One region of the Paenibacillus sp. J22P51 genome, then DNA from elsewhere that is predicted to be linked to it. Evidence: riboswitches for the same ligand, from Rfam matches in the RefSeq annotation. Region 1 holds a riboswitch; each other region holds the start of a gene.

Region 1 (3,203 bases):
GATTGGGCAGATGCGGGTCCTAATCCACCTTTTGCGCAGAATACCCTGGTGATGGAGATGAAGAGAGTGATTGCACGGTCATTCGAATTCACTCTGGGAAGTATTAGGTTTGAAGTGTAGCTTGTTTCATTTTCGCTTAAAAGGCTGCTCTTCCCATCAGTAGTGAAGAGAAGAGCAGCCCCACAGAACTCAAATCTGATTTTTGGGAATACCATTTAAACTTGGGACGGAATCAGCGGCATTGCTGCTCGTTAGCGTTTGCTCTTCTTCGAGGAAACTGGCATTATTCTGCTGATTGTGTTTCTTATCTGCTCGGTTATCTTCACGGTCATACTTTGGATCAGCTTCATTTTTGGGCAACGTGTTCACCTCCATCGTCGTTAGTATGAGACGATGGTTTTCATTTTATCCCAGTTTCCGATTTAGAACTGGAGATCTTTTTACTTGGCAGTGTGTTCATTTTCCAACCTTTTTTAATCATTTGGTTAATGGCGTGAATAAGGTTGGAAAATAGCCTCATAATATAGCTGGAAGTCGATCTTGGAAAAGGAGGATAATTACGATGACATCAAATAGAGGACAGCAAGGAGCTCATGGCACTGGACAAATTGTTAAGCAATTGAACAATCAAGCAGAAGCCGCGGAGCAAATTCAAGGAATTAATAAGGTTGATCAAGAAATTAGTGCAGCCGCAAACGAACATAGTACAGAACTAGATGAAATAATCAATCTTGATAACAGCTAATCAAAGCCATCAAAAAAATAGGCTGACTCTGTATTCCAATTACTTGAGATAGGTGGGCTAAGATATGACAAACCAAAAAAAGAGTGTAAAATCAGCCAAACAAAGAAACCAAAAACCAAACCAAAACAGTAGTGAAAAAAGCGAAGGCAGACAATAAATAGTTGCTTTCAGAGACAAAGCGAAAGCCCGGGGGAAAGCATCCCCGGGCTTTTTCTACTAACTAATCTACATTCCTCGACGCTTCCACCAGAATGATGCGATTATGCAGTATTATACTCACGTACACGGAGATACCAACGTGATTGATGCGATTATGCAGCATTTTCCTTGGCTAGAGAGTGACTCTTTTGAAATTCGGAAAAGGCCTGTCTGCTTCAGGCAGCGACGAAAGGCTTACCATCTCGGCAACTTTCATCATGTTTTCCCAAATCGGCCATACTTTTGGGGATGTATGCGCTTTGTCCTTGGCCTCCTCGGATAACCACTCGAATATTTCAATAAGAGTGCCGTCTACAGATTGAAGCGTTACCGGCGGAAAATCCGTGATAAGCCCTTCTTCGCGAAGCATCGGGACGTGTCCTTTGACAATCTCGGCTAGCTCGGCTTCTTTACCCGGTTGGGGGCGGTACATGGCCATAGTAAACATACTTGAATTAGACATTAGAATCCTCCGTCAAAATGAAAATATAACCCATTTATTGGAGTAAGTATATCAGATGGATTCCATCGTTTCCAATTGATGTGATCGTCCTAGGCAGGCGACTTCACAAAGCCGTATTCCCTAAGGAGCATTAATAGGTAGCAAAGTATGGGATAATCAACGTCACCATTAAATGAATACGCTTTCATTGACTCCTGAAGTCAAATAAGCAAAAATTAAAGGCGAATCTAGGTTTTACATTCTATATAGAACGGCGTAAGATTCATTACGACAAGTTGATTTTTTGCAAAAAGAAACCACTTAATTCCCAATGGGAAACGGGGGAACCAACCGGAGCCATCCAAGTAACATATGGCTTCACGGGGTGAATCCTGATGCTCGCAAGCATTAGGTAGGACGCTCTCAAGTCCGAATCCGACAGCTAACCTCGTAAGTGCATTGAGAGAGAACCGCACCCTCGCCTTCTTATTCTGGAAGTCCGAGAGTAGAGATTCTCTACTCTTAGGGCTTCTTTTTGCTTGCCTTCAACCTGAAATTTTACATAAATTCCATAAGGGGGCTATACCATGCATGCCATTGAAATTAATAAATTGACCAAGACCTATGGGAATTCAAGAGGCATTACAGATGTTAGTTTTTCGATCGAGGAAGGAGAAATATTTGGTTTTATTGGACCGAATGGTGCTGGGAAATCAACAACGATTCGAACGCTGCTGTCTCTGATTTTTCCAACAAGCGGTAGTGCCAAAATTTTCGGGAAAGACTGCATTCAGTTTGCGCCTGAGATTAAGAAAGAAATCGGCTATTTACCGTCAGAAGTTTTTTATTATGACAACATGAAGGTGATCGACCTACTAAAGTATTCAGCCAGCTTCTACAAGAAGGATTGCACAAAAAGAATGAAAGAGCTAGCTGAAATTATGGATCTTGACGTTACGAAAAAAATCGATGATCTGTCTTTGGGAAACAAAAAGAAAGTGGGCATCGTTCAAGGGCTGCTGCACGATCCTAAGCTCATTATCCTTGATGAACCGACAAGTGGACTTGATCCGCTCATGCAGCAGAAGTTTTTCGAATTACTCGAACAACAGAATAAAAGGGGAGCTACGATTCTTTTTTCCTCTCATATATTGAGTGAAGTTCAGCGACTATGTGATCGAGTCGCGATAATAAAGGAAGGTAGGATTGTGACGGTTGAGAAGATCAGCACGTTAAAAGAAAACAATTTCAAGAGATTTAAAATTGATACGGCACAAGCGCTCGACCCTAATTTCTTCAAGATGACCGGGGTTAATGACATTGATGTCCAAGGCCTGACAACTAGCTTCTTATTTAAAGGCAACATTAATCAAGTGATGAGAAAAATTGCTGAAATTGAAATTGATAATCTTTGGATCGAAGAGCCTGATTTAGAGGAGATCTTTATGCACTACTATGAGAAGGAGGCTTAAGTGGAATGAATATTTTTCTTCATGAATTGAGAGCTTATCGGAAATCCACGATCACGTGGACGTGTTCCTTAATTGCTGTCATCGTCTTATTCCTATCCCTTTTTCCGTCTGTCTCTAAGGATTTCGCTGAATTTTCTTCGATATTAGAAGGGTATCCAGAAGGAGTCAGGAAAGCACTTGGTATTGAAATCGAGACCTTTGGAACCCTGTTAGGTTTCTATATGTACATCTTTATGTACATTACGCTTTGCGGAGCCATTCAAGCCATGGTTCTGGGAACGTCTATAGTCTCCAAGGAAGTTCGTGAGAAAACAGCAGACTTTCTTCTTACGAAGCCCGTAACGCG
Region 2 (3,203 bases), on a different contig from region 1:
AGTCATGGATAAAATTATGAAAACCTATTTCCAAAGATGGCAATTCAAGCATCCCTCGACGAAGGATTTCCAACAGGTTGTGGAGGATGTCAGCAAAACGAAATGGGATGATTTCTTCAATCAGTATGTGTACGGCGAGATGATGATGGATTATTCCGTCGCGAGTGTCAACGTTCGGCCTCAGGGCAGTAAGGGATCCGAGACTTACGAAAGCACGGTTCGCATTGTTAAGCATGGCGGCAACTCGCCGGAGGTGCCGATTCTGTTCCATTTTGCAGATGGCACAACGCTTGATAAAACATGGGATGGCAAGGAAGGCAGCATCGAATTCAAATTAACGCATACATCCCCTGTAGACTGGGTGCGAATCGATCCTAAGTACACGCTCATACTCGAAAATAAGCACATCAACAACTTCTATCAAACACATTTAAATACTAAGTGGCAAATTCGGTGGAATCTCGGCATTATTCAACTCCTGCAAGCCATATTCGGCTCAGTAGCCTGGTAAGGACTTGGCTTACTTCTTATGACAAACTCTGAGGAGGGACCCTCGTTGGCCACCTATATCAAATCCGGCTTCAGGGCAGCTATGGCGCAGCCTTTTGCCACCATTATTTTATTCCTATATCAAATGGGTTGGGGTATTCTCCTGTATAAGCTTGTGCAGGGAATACTCATCCCCCTCATGCATCGTTTCCCTGGCGCTGAGCAGCCCAAACAGGCATTGCAGATCTTTCTAGCTGAAGGCCAGTTTCAGTTACTCAAAACAGATCTTAGTTATTCTTATCTATGGTGGTTCGCTGCTCTCTTGTGTGCCCGCATGCTGCTAACCCCCCTCTTAAATGGTGGTGTTTTCTATTCACTAACACACGTTCACCAGAATGCTGGTTACCGTTTCTTTCGCGGGATGAAGCAGCTCTTGCTCCCTTTCCTGCTTGTGTATCTTATCCGGATCGCACTTACCCTGCTTCCACTCATCTGGATATTCCCCAAAGCCACTTATATTCTAGGGCATAGCACTTCCTACGAGCAGGTTGTTCTCAAGCTTCTGCCCTGGATTCTCAGCTTACTGGTCTACGGATTTCTCCTTCAGCTTCTGTTTATGTATGTCCAATTCGCGATCGCAGCCAAGTTAGGTATCACATCGACTGTCATCTCTTTCTTTCGACATTCGCTGCCGATTGTCGGACTTGCCATTACCCTTTTACTCTTTTCAGGACTATTGGCAGGGGTCACGGTCACCGCCACCTACCTGTGGGCAGGTCTAGCAGCGCTAATCATTTACCAGCTGTACCCCCTCTTCCACATTTTCATCCAAATCTGGGGTATTTCCTCCCAATATCAGCTTCTTTCTGCCAAAATATCCAATTAATATCCAGCAAAACAGCGAATAGGCAAACATTCTCCCCTTCTCATTGAGAAAGGGGCTTTTTTTTGTCTTTTTTCCGAACTATTTCACTTATTTTCAGCCTATTTTTCAAACATAAAAGAGGAATTTCATTTTTTATGACGAATAAAAAGGACTAGCATCAAAAACCAAATATTTCATGCCGAATTCCTCAGTTTATGGGGAAACGGGGGAACCACTCCGGGTGAATTGATCTTGCAAGACAGGGATCATAGGGAACCTTCAACCGAACCCTCCAGCTAACCTCGTAGGCACCGGAAGGAGACAAGCAGTTGAAGAAAGTTGTTGGTCTTGTATTTAGTCTTGTTTTGTTTTTGAGTGTTAGTGTAGGAAGCGTTTTCGCAGCATCCGATATGGATAAAGCGGTAGACGAGCTTGTAGGAACTCCTTACAGATGGGCAGGAACGACAACCAAAGGATTCGATTGCTCTGGTTTCACGTCCTACTTGTTCGGCGAGTTCGGCATCGATATTCCACACAGCTCCAAATCACAAAACGGCGAAGGCTACTGGGTTGACAAAAAGGATCTTCGTAAGGGCGATCTTGTATTTTTCAACACGGATGGCAGCGGTATCTCTCATGTAGGGATGTACCTCGGAGACGGTGAATTCGTTCACTCCGCTACGAATCAAGGTGTTGTTAAGAATAAGTTGAGCGAATCCTATTATGCGAAGCGATATGTATCCGCCAGACGAGTTCTGTGGGATGATATCTACAATCAACTAACTGCTGAATCCAAGTAATGTTCTCGGCACAGATTGAAGCCCTGCAAGCTTAGCTCGTAAGAGCGGCTTGCAGGGCTTCATTCATTTGAACGGGTGTATCGGCGTATACTAGAAAGTAAACAAGTTGAGTACACAAAGATTAGTAATAGCCCTGGGCTTTGAGGAAGGATTGGCTGGTATGGACACCACACAAAATAATACAACACCCCCATTTCCCGGTATTATACGATCCATCGACGAGATTAGAGCAGATATTGGGGAGCCGCATCCTGCGGTTCAACATAAGGTTATCAATCAAATCGACGAGCACGCACGTGCATTCATCGCAAAATCGCCTTTATTCTTCTTCTCTACGTCGAATGCGAATGGCTCGAGCGATGTGTCCCCCCGCGGGGATGCTGCAGGATTCGTACGGGTTTTGGATGAACGCCGCTTTATCTTCCCAGAAAGACTTGGCAATCGCCGACTAGACTCGATGCAAAATCTGCTAACCAACCCGGAAGTCGGCCTCCTGTTCATCATTCCAGGTGTTGAGATGGTACTCCGCGTCAATGGTCGCGCTTGGCTGACGAAGGACGAGGAACTGCTGTCGACTATGCAGCTGAACGGGAAGTCACCGATCGCCGCTGTCGGCGTCGAAGTACAAGAATGCTTCGTGCATTGCAGCCGCGCGCTCAAGCTGTCGAAGATTTGGGATCAAGCTACGTGGGTATCCGAGCAGGAACAGCCGGACGGAATGGATATGTTCCGTGCGCATGTCGCGTTGAACGGGATTGCTTTGGAGGAGTAAGGTAAAGAGCAATTATACAAAATGTGTAACTTGACATAATATGTTAGCCAGCCTATAATAACGGCATGTCGTTTTCTAGGGTTCCGCGGTGCGCAAACACCGGCTGGTCCAAGGGAAAACACACAGCGGATACGCTGTGGTCACGGAGGGAGAAAAGCCCGGGAGTCTATCGCAGCAGTGCGATATTCCCGGGCTTTTCTTTGTTTTTTTATGGGACTGGCGACATAATACCTACATGAAGGAGTGTTCATTATGGCATGGTTATATTTAGTCATTG
Region 3 (3,203 bases), 210 kb from region 1:
CATCCTCATTCACGATAAAATAAAGCACACGATTTCGATGCGCATTGCTAAACTCCCGCGTTACGCCGATCATGCACACCTTCTCACCAATGCGTAAATACTCATCGATGATGTACGATTTCAATCGCAATCGATGTGTATTTTTGCTATGAATATACGATTCCATCTCATCTATGGAGCGCTGATCCTTTGGATCTTGCTTGGTCGCGTAGAATACTTCTCTAATAAACGTATCCGTTTGGAATTGCCTTGCCCCTTTGAAATGGTTATAAGTTTGAAAAAATTGCCCAATCACTTCCCGGATATCTTCCGGTATGGCAGGACCCGTTTCTACGCTATACATGCGATCTGTTCGACCCGACAATTTAATTTTATGAAACCAGCTTTTCCAGACACTGACTTGCATGTCGCACGCGTCACCTACTTTCTTCCAACCATTTCTCCATTATAGGCTATAATTCTCAAAAATTCGATAAAAATCGCAGATATTCGCACAAAAAAAGAGCATCTGCCCGCCAGGCTTTCCATTGTGAAAGCCCTAGCGAACATACGCTCTTAAACAACTTGCTTCTACTTGTGTTAGTCCTTAGCTTAAAGCACGCGTTTTGCCCCTACATATCTGGAGCTCCAATAGGTGCTAGCGAGACTATCGACCTTTACACCACCGGACGTCGTCGCGGAAATGAATTGATTATTTCCCAAATAGATGCCCACATGATTGACGATGTTTGAAGCAAAGAATACGAGATCTCCTTCTTTCAAATCCGTCACTCTTGCACCTGCTTGATCATACATTTGGACAGAGGTACGCGGCAGCTCGATGCCTTTGGCCTCGAACAAGTAGCGAACGAATCCAGAACAATCAAAACCTTTGGGTGTTGTTCCTCCCCATTGATAAGGCGTTCCTTTAAAAGTCGTTGCAGCTTGAATAATTTGAGCTGAAACGGATGGCTGAACGACCTTTAGTGCTGGGGCGGCTGCTGGTGGCGGTGCAATCCATGCTGGCTTATGGGACTTACCGTCCTCTTCAACGATGGCGATTTTATTCGCATCATTCCACGCAATCGGAGATCCAAACGTCTCTGTTATGAAACGCAAAGGAACGAAGGTATTTCCCTTAAGCAGTGTCGGACTGCTCTCTAATTCAACTAACTTACTGTTGACTACCGCTTGCTCTTCGTCCGTTGTTAGTTGAATCGCCTGCTCATTGTTCTTTAGGGTGACGACAACTTCATCACCTTGCTTCGCCCAGTCCACTTGATAACCTAGCTTCTCCGACAGCACACGCAGTGGCACCTGAAGCTTACCCTCTGTGTCAATAAACGGCTGTACTTCAGGGAATTGCACCAGTTCGTCATTCACTTGAACCTTCACCGAAGAGGTGTCTGTCGCAGCTTGAGCTGATGGAGCGTTGAACATGGAGATGGCTGCGCCCAAAAGAACGCATGAGCAAATAACACTTTTTGTAAAAAGTTTCAAAACATTGTCCTCCTTGAAGCCTCCGAGGTTAGTTGACGGGTTCGGGAAGAGGTTTTCCCTAGTGCGCTCCATTAGTCTAAGACTAACTAAGCATCCATTCACCCCAAGTAAAGAAGTCCCCCGTACCGGAGCTTTTGATGCTCCGAGATTCGGCATTTTTTGTCTATGTTAGACTAGCACAGTTCGTTTTCGCCTGACAACCTTTTCGCGGTGGTAAGTGTTTCCTTTTCGGGTTGTGCCACATGAACAAAAGCACCTCCAGAGATTATTATCCTGAGGTGCCCTTACCATTACTGCCTATATACCTCTGCGTAGAGAGTGTTCTTGTAGGGCCCAAACTCTTTTTCCGTCAACGGATGAGGATAACTCATGATTTGGAGAGGTAATGACAGTTGCCCTTCTCTGAGAGGAGGCTGCTCATAGGGAAATAGGTTCAAATGAAAGCCGCACCGCTCATAAAATTCAATTCTCCGCTTGGCATCCGACGTATTTGGCGGCTCGACTTCAAGTACGATAGGCGTTGCAGCGCTGCTCATATATGTCGTCAGCATTCGTTTGCCTATCCCTCCGCCCCGAATCGCGGTATGGACTGCAATATGCTCCACAAATCGGAACGTACCGAAATTCCAACTTGCCACAAAGCCAAGCAGTTGCCCATGAGCCTCCCTCTCGACATCAATTCTGTAATTAGGATGCGAAAGCAGCGCTCGCTGCCCTTCATAGGTCCTTATCTCCGTATCAGGAAAAGCGGATTCCATCAGTTCGAATACATCATTAAATGAATCAACTAACTCCATCGTTGGCATCTCCTTTCAGATTAGGGTATCCAACAAAGCCTTCTGATCATGCAACACCTTACCACTTTGATAAAAAGCATGTGCCGCAGTAGGAAAGCCCGCTGGCAACGCATGACCCATGAATGGGTGAACCTCTATGGGAATACTCCAAATGCTTATTATAACGCTTCCTACGGAAGCAACTGGTGGTATATTTGGACGCTCGTCCTACATAGCCTATTCTCAGAAGTGTGCACGGACGGTCGAACCCTCTATGGGCTCTCTTCACAGCCTAGCATAAATAAAAAAGACCACCCGAAGGTGATCTTTTTTATTTAAGCGGGCGGCGGGAATCGAACCCGCGCGATCAGCTTGGAAGGCTGAAGTTCTACCATTAAACTACGCCCGCATATAAAAATTCTAAAGTGGTCGGGACGACACGATTTGAACATGCGACCCCCTGCTCCCAAAGCAGGTGCTCTACCAAGCTGAGCTACGTCCCGTAGTGAAGATAAAGTGTAAATGGCGCGCCCTGAGAGATTCGAACTCCCGACCTTTTGATTCGTAGTCAAATACTCTATCCAGCTGAGCTAAGGGCGCAAATATTGGAGCGGAAGACGGGGATCGAACCCGCGACCCTCGCCTTGGCAAGGCGATGCTCTACCGCTGAGCCACTTCCGCATACGGTTATTTCTCACTCGCTCAGTAAGAGTTTCTCTGAGGCGACAAGGAATAATATATCAGGTATTCGGGACAAATGCAACTTTTTTTTCAATCTTTTTATTATTTGATGAAAACTCCACCAAAAGGCAGCACTTCCCGAGCTATACGTCGCAGCAAGCTATCCGATTTCATATGCTCGTCCAACTTGGGATCAGGCTTACAAGGCTGCATAAGCACATGTCCATGGCCAGTGATCTCCCAGTGATAGTTCATATGCTGACTAGC
Region 4 (3,203 bases), on a different contig from region 1:
TGGTAAATGAGGTATTGGCTTGATGACAAGCTTGAGATTTCAAGCTTATTTTTTTGTTTCAAAACATTTCCAGTAGCGTTTGCGTCAAATCAGTAGATGGAACGGTTAGGGGGAACAGAAATGAAAATAAGGTACGGTCGAATGTTGTTCGTATTGAGTTGTTTGTTGCTTAGTTCATGCTCGGATTCGAGGTACGATATAGACAAAGGGACCGCAAAAGGAGACGTCATTAATATTCATGGCAGAATCATTAATCTTGATCGTTTCAATCAATTTTTGAAAAACGTTGAAGGGCACGTTGAGAGTCAGATTCGGATCATGCAAATGACCATTGAGGGGGATCCGATTTATTATGATTTTGCTTTTAAAAAAGATAAGATTTCTTATACTTATGATAATTCAGAGGACAAACATGGCAGCAAACAACGACTGAAGACGGAATGTACACGTATTGTTTCTGAGAAAGTAGAACGAGGTGTTTCATATAAGCTGGATGGTTGTAAGGATGTTGCGATTGGGGAGACTTTTAGCTTTGTGGCAGCGGGTAGTGGGGGATAGTGAGATTAATTCGAGGAGAGAGATAAAATGAAAAAGTTTTTGCTTGGGTTGACCTGTGGAATACGTACCTATTCGTTTTATCGGCGAGGGGTTAGGATTAGGCGTTTCATACAATTCACGTGATCATGTTATTTCATTGATGAATGAACCAGCAAGCTTTGCAGACGAAACGGCTAAAAAGGTATGGCAAATCCAATATCGATTGAACGTTGGGAATGATCAAAAATACGTAAGAGAACTTCTTGGTAATCCTGCGGCTGAACGAACAAATGATGATAAGCAGCAAGCTGTATGGCGTTATGATATTTTACCTTCCGCAGACTATCAGTACTTAGGGCTAAATATCGATCTTAAAGGGATTGAGCAAGGGGAATTAGGTGGACAGATAGTCTTAACATGGTCAGATGAAGGGAAAGTTGAGAAAGTTGAACTTTGGTATTCACAAGGGAAAGATAGACAAATCTATACTTATTTTATCTATCCGGACGGTTCAACAGCTGGGGCTAAATACGAGTAGATTATGGTGAATAGGAGTTAACGGGATCTAAATGGAAAATTTTGAGTCATGTATTCATTGATTTCACATGATACAATCTTTAAGATCCATTTTGGATCAAAAACTTAGAAGGCCGAAGCTTTTATGAAGCACGGGGGACCCAATCTTTGGGGTGAAGCCGCAATCTCGCGGCCGGGTGATTACTCTTTGATCCGAATCCGACAGCTAACCTCGCAGGCCGCAAAAAGGAGAGGTTTATTTTGAAACGTTACAAAAAGCTTGTAGTTACTGGTGCACTAGGTTTGACCGTCCTTATGGGAGCGAATGCGGCATTTGCTGCAACGGGAACTCATACGGTAGCGGGCAACGATACCATGTGGTTAATCTCCAAGAAGTACGGCGTTAGCCTATCTTCACTTATTAAGGCAAATCCTCAAGTTGCCAATCCCAACGTTATTTGGTCGGGGATGAAGCTCAATATTCCTGGAAGCACAAGTACAACTGCACCTGTCAAACCACCGGTTACGACTGCGCCTTCGCAATCTACTTTTGCAAGCCAAGTGGTTAACCTTGTTAACCAGGAGCGTACTAAGGCTGGACTGAAGCCTTTGGCCAGTAACAGCGCATTAACCGCGATGGCATTGGATAAAGCGAAAGATATGTACAATAACGGGTATTTCGATCACACATCACCAACCTACGGCTCTCCTTTTGATATGATGCGCTCCTACGGCATTAGCTATTCCTATGCGGGTGAAAACATCGCTAAAGGTCAACAAACGCCACAAGCCGTCATGACAGCATGGATGAACAGTGCAGGTCATCGTCAAAATATTCTAAGCCCCAACTTCACTCAAATCGGTGTTGCCTATTATAACGGTGAGTGGGTTCAGGAGTTCATTAGTAACTAATGAGTAATGAGTATTGCAATATTAAATACAGCAATAAATCGCGGCAGCCTTCCATTGGGAGGCTGTTTTTTATTTATAACAAAGTCAAAGGAGATTAGTTATTCTTGTCGAATTGGGTTTTATCTGCGGGATTGGAGTTTTTGCTATGCCTAAATCATTTCTACATTCAATATCAATCGTTGTCATAATGGGATTAACAGCATGTGAATCGTCCGTCGTTCCAGCTGAATTGCTACCAACTGCAAGTTCGGCTATTGTAACACCCATTTTGCCTAGCGCTTCACCACAAAATGTAACCAATGTGAAACCGAAGTCAGTTGAAGAAATTATGGACTTTCTCGTACAGAATGTAGATGAAATAAAGAAATACAAACAAATGATAGAAGAAGCCAATATATCAAAAGTCATATTTTTAAGTGATGGTTTAATAAATATCCCAGAAAGAACAGGAAAGTATTACGATTTATACATAGGAGAGAGTTTCAGTGATCATGTTGTTAGGTGGCAAACGTTTTATGTCAGTGAGGATATGAAAGAGATTCTTATTGTGGATGTAATTACGGGTTATAATTTAACCTTGGAAGAGTGGAGAAAACGCGCTCAATGACTTAACCTTACCGTAAGAAACGTATGGTTTTCTGGTTATTCTTTGCTTTTCACTCTTACTATCAAATATGTAATCAAATGAATCAAGAGGTGCAACCAGTGATAAAGGTATTCACAGAAATTGAAATTGAAGCAGCGATTGATGTTTGTTTTGACATGGCAAGTAATATTGATATACATACGCAGACTGTCTGGCCTCACACCAAGGAACGAGCGATTGCTGGAACAACAACAGGCATGATAAGCGGCGGGGAAACGGTCACTTTTGAGGCGCGGCACTTTTTCATTAGGCAAAGACATACTTCACTCATTTCAAATTACGTTCGACCCTATCGCTTTGTTGATGAAATGCTGCAGGGTACTTTCAAAAGTATGAGACACGAACATGAATTTATTGATTTAGGTAATCGAACCTTAATGAAGGATACCTTATATTTCGAAGCTCCATTGGGCTGGCTCGGATGGGTAGTTGAGAGAGTTGTCTTAAAGAAATATATGATGAGATTTTTGACATATCGGAACGAACAGTTAAAGATTTTAGCTGAAAAAGGTTAGGATAAGGAGCTAGCTATGTTCCAGTTTAATGGTTGGGCTGTTTTAAGGTATCACACACATGATACCGATTCCAGACT

What was found. Region 1 has a riboswitch for cyclic di-AMP ahead of AC58QC_RS11880 (ABC transporter ATP-binding protein). Riboswitches for the same ligand answer to the same signal wherever they lie in the genome.
Region 2: it holds a riboswitch for cyclic di-AMP, as region 1 does, so the genes downstream of both, AC58QC_RS23865 (C40 family peptidase) here and AC58QC_RS11880 (ABC transporter ATP-binding protein) in region 1, are expected to answer to the same signal.
Region 3: it holds a riboswitch for cyclic di-AMP, as region 1 does, so the genes downstream of both, AC58QC_RS10980 (C40 family peptidase) here and AC58QC_RS11880 (ABC transporter ATP-binding protein) in region 1, are expected to answer to the same signal.
Region 4: it holds a riboswitch for cyclic di-AMP, as region 1 does, so the genes downstream of both, AC58QC_RS17505 (CAP domain-containing protein) here and AC58QC_RS11880 (ABC transporter ATP-binding protein) in region 1, are expected to answer to the same signal.

What each region holds. Positions count from the first base shown of each region.
Region 1 covers NZ_JCAUAZ010000004.1:212,280-215,482, forward strand. The annotation lists partial or broken gene AC58QC_RS11860 (alpha-L-rhamnosidase-related protein) at 1-120, shown strand, start outside; gene AC58QC_RS11865 (hypothetical protein) at 190-360, opposite strand; gene AC58QC_RS11870 (hypothetical protein) at 563-745, shown strand; gene AC58QC_RS11875 (antibiotic biosynthesis monooxygenase family protein) at 1,077-1,406, opposite strand; cyclic di-AMP (ydaO/yuaA leader) riboswitch at 1,694-1,858, shown strand; gene AC58QC_RS11880 (ABC transporter ATP-binding protein) at 1,973-2,857, shown strand; gene AC58QC_RS11885 (ABC transporter permease subunit) at 2,863-3,203, shown strand, end outside.
Region 2 covers NZ_JCAUAZ010000014.1:25,625-28,827, forward strand. The annotation lists gene AC58QC_RS23855 (M1 family metallopeptidase) at 1-511, shown strand, start outside; gene AC58QC_RS23860 (hypothetical protein) at 557-1,375, shown strand; cyclic di-AMP (ydaO/yuaA leader) riboswitch at 1,542-1,680, shown strand; gene AC58QC_RS23865 (C40 family peptidase) at 1,684-2,154, shown strand; gene AC58QC_RS23870 (MSMEG_1061 family FMN-dependent PPOX-type flavoprotein) at 2,315-2,926, shown strand; guanidine-I (ykkC/yxkD leader) riboswitch at 2,991-3,093, shown strand; gene AC58QC_RS23875 (DMT family transporter) at 3,179-3,203, shown strand, end outside.
Region 3 covers NZ_JCAUAZ010000004.1:3,826-7,028, reverse strand. The annotation lists gene AC58QC_RS10985 (hypothetical protein) at 1-406, opposite strand, end outside; gene AC58QC_RS10980 (C40 family peptidase) at 592-1,479, opposite strand; cyclic di-AMP (ydaO/yuaA leader) riboswitch at 1,482-1,644, opposite strand; gene AC58QC_RS10975 (GNAT family N-acetyltransferase) at 1,770-2,276, opposite strand; tRNA gene AC58QC_RS10970 (tRNA-Gly) at 2,594-2,664, opposite strand; tRNA gene AC58QC_RS10965 (tRNA-Pro) at 2,682-2,758, opposite strand; tRNA gene AC58QC_RS10960 (tRNA-Arg) at 2,779-2,855, opposite strand; tRNA gene AC58QC_RS10955 (tRNA-Gly) at 2,862-2,936, opposite strand; gene AC58QC_RS10950 (AIM24 family protein) at 3,039-3,203, opposite strand, start outside.
Region 4 covers NZ_JCAUAZ010000007.1:259,960-263,162, forward strand. The annotation lists gene AC58QC_RS17495 (DUF4362 domain-containing protein) at 121-558, shown strand; gene AC58QC_RS17500 (hypothetical protein) at 614-1,075, shown strand; cyclic di-AMP (ydaO/yuaA leader) riboswitch at 1,176-1,309, shown strand; gene AC58QC_RS17505 (CAP domain-containing protein) at 1,315-1,965, shown strand; gene AC58QC_RS17510 (hypothetical protein) at 2,111-2,572, shown strand; gene AC58QC_RS17515 (SRPBCC family protein) at 2,671-3,126, shown strand; gene AC58QC_RS17520 (Imm7 family immunity protein) at 3,142-3,203, shown strand, end outside.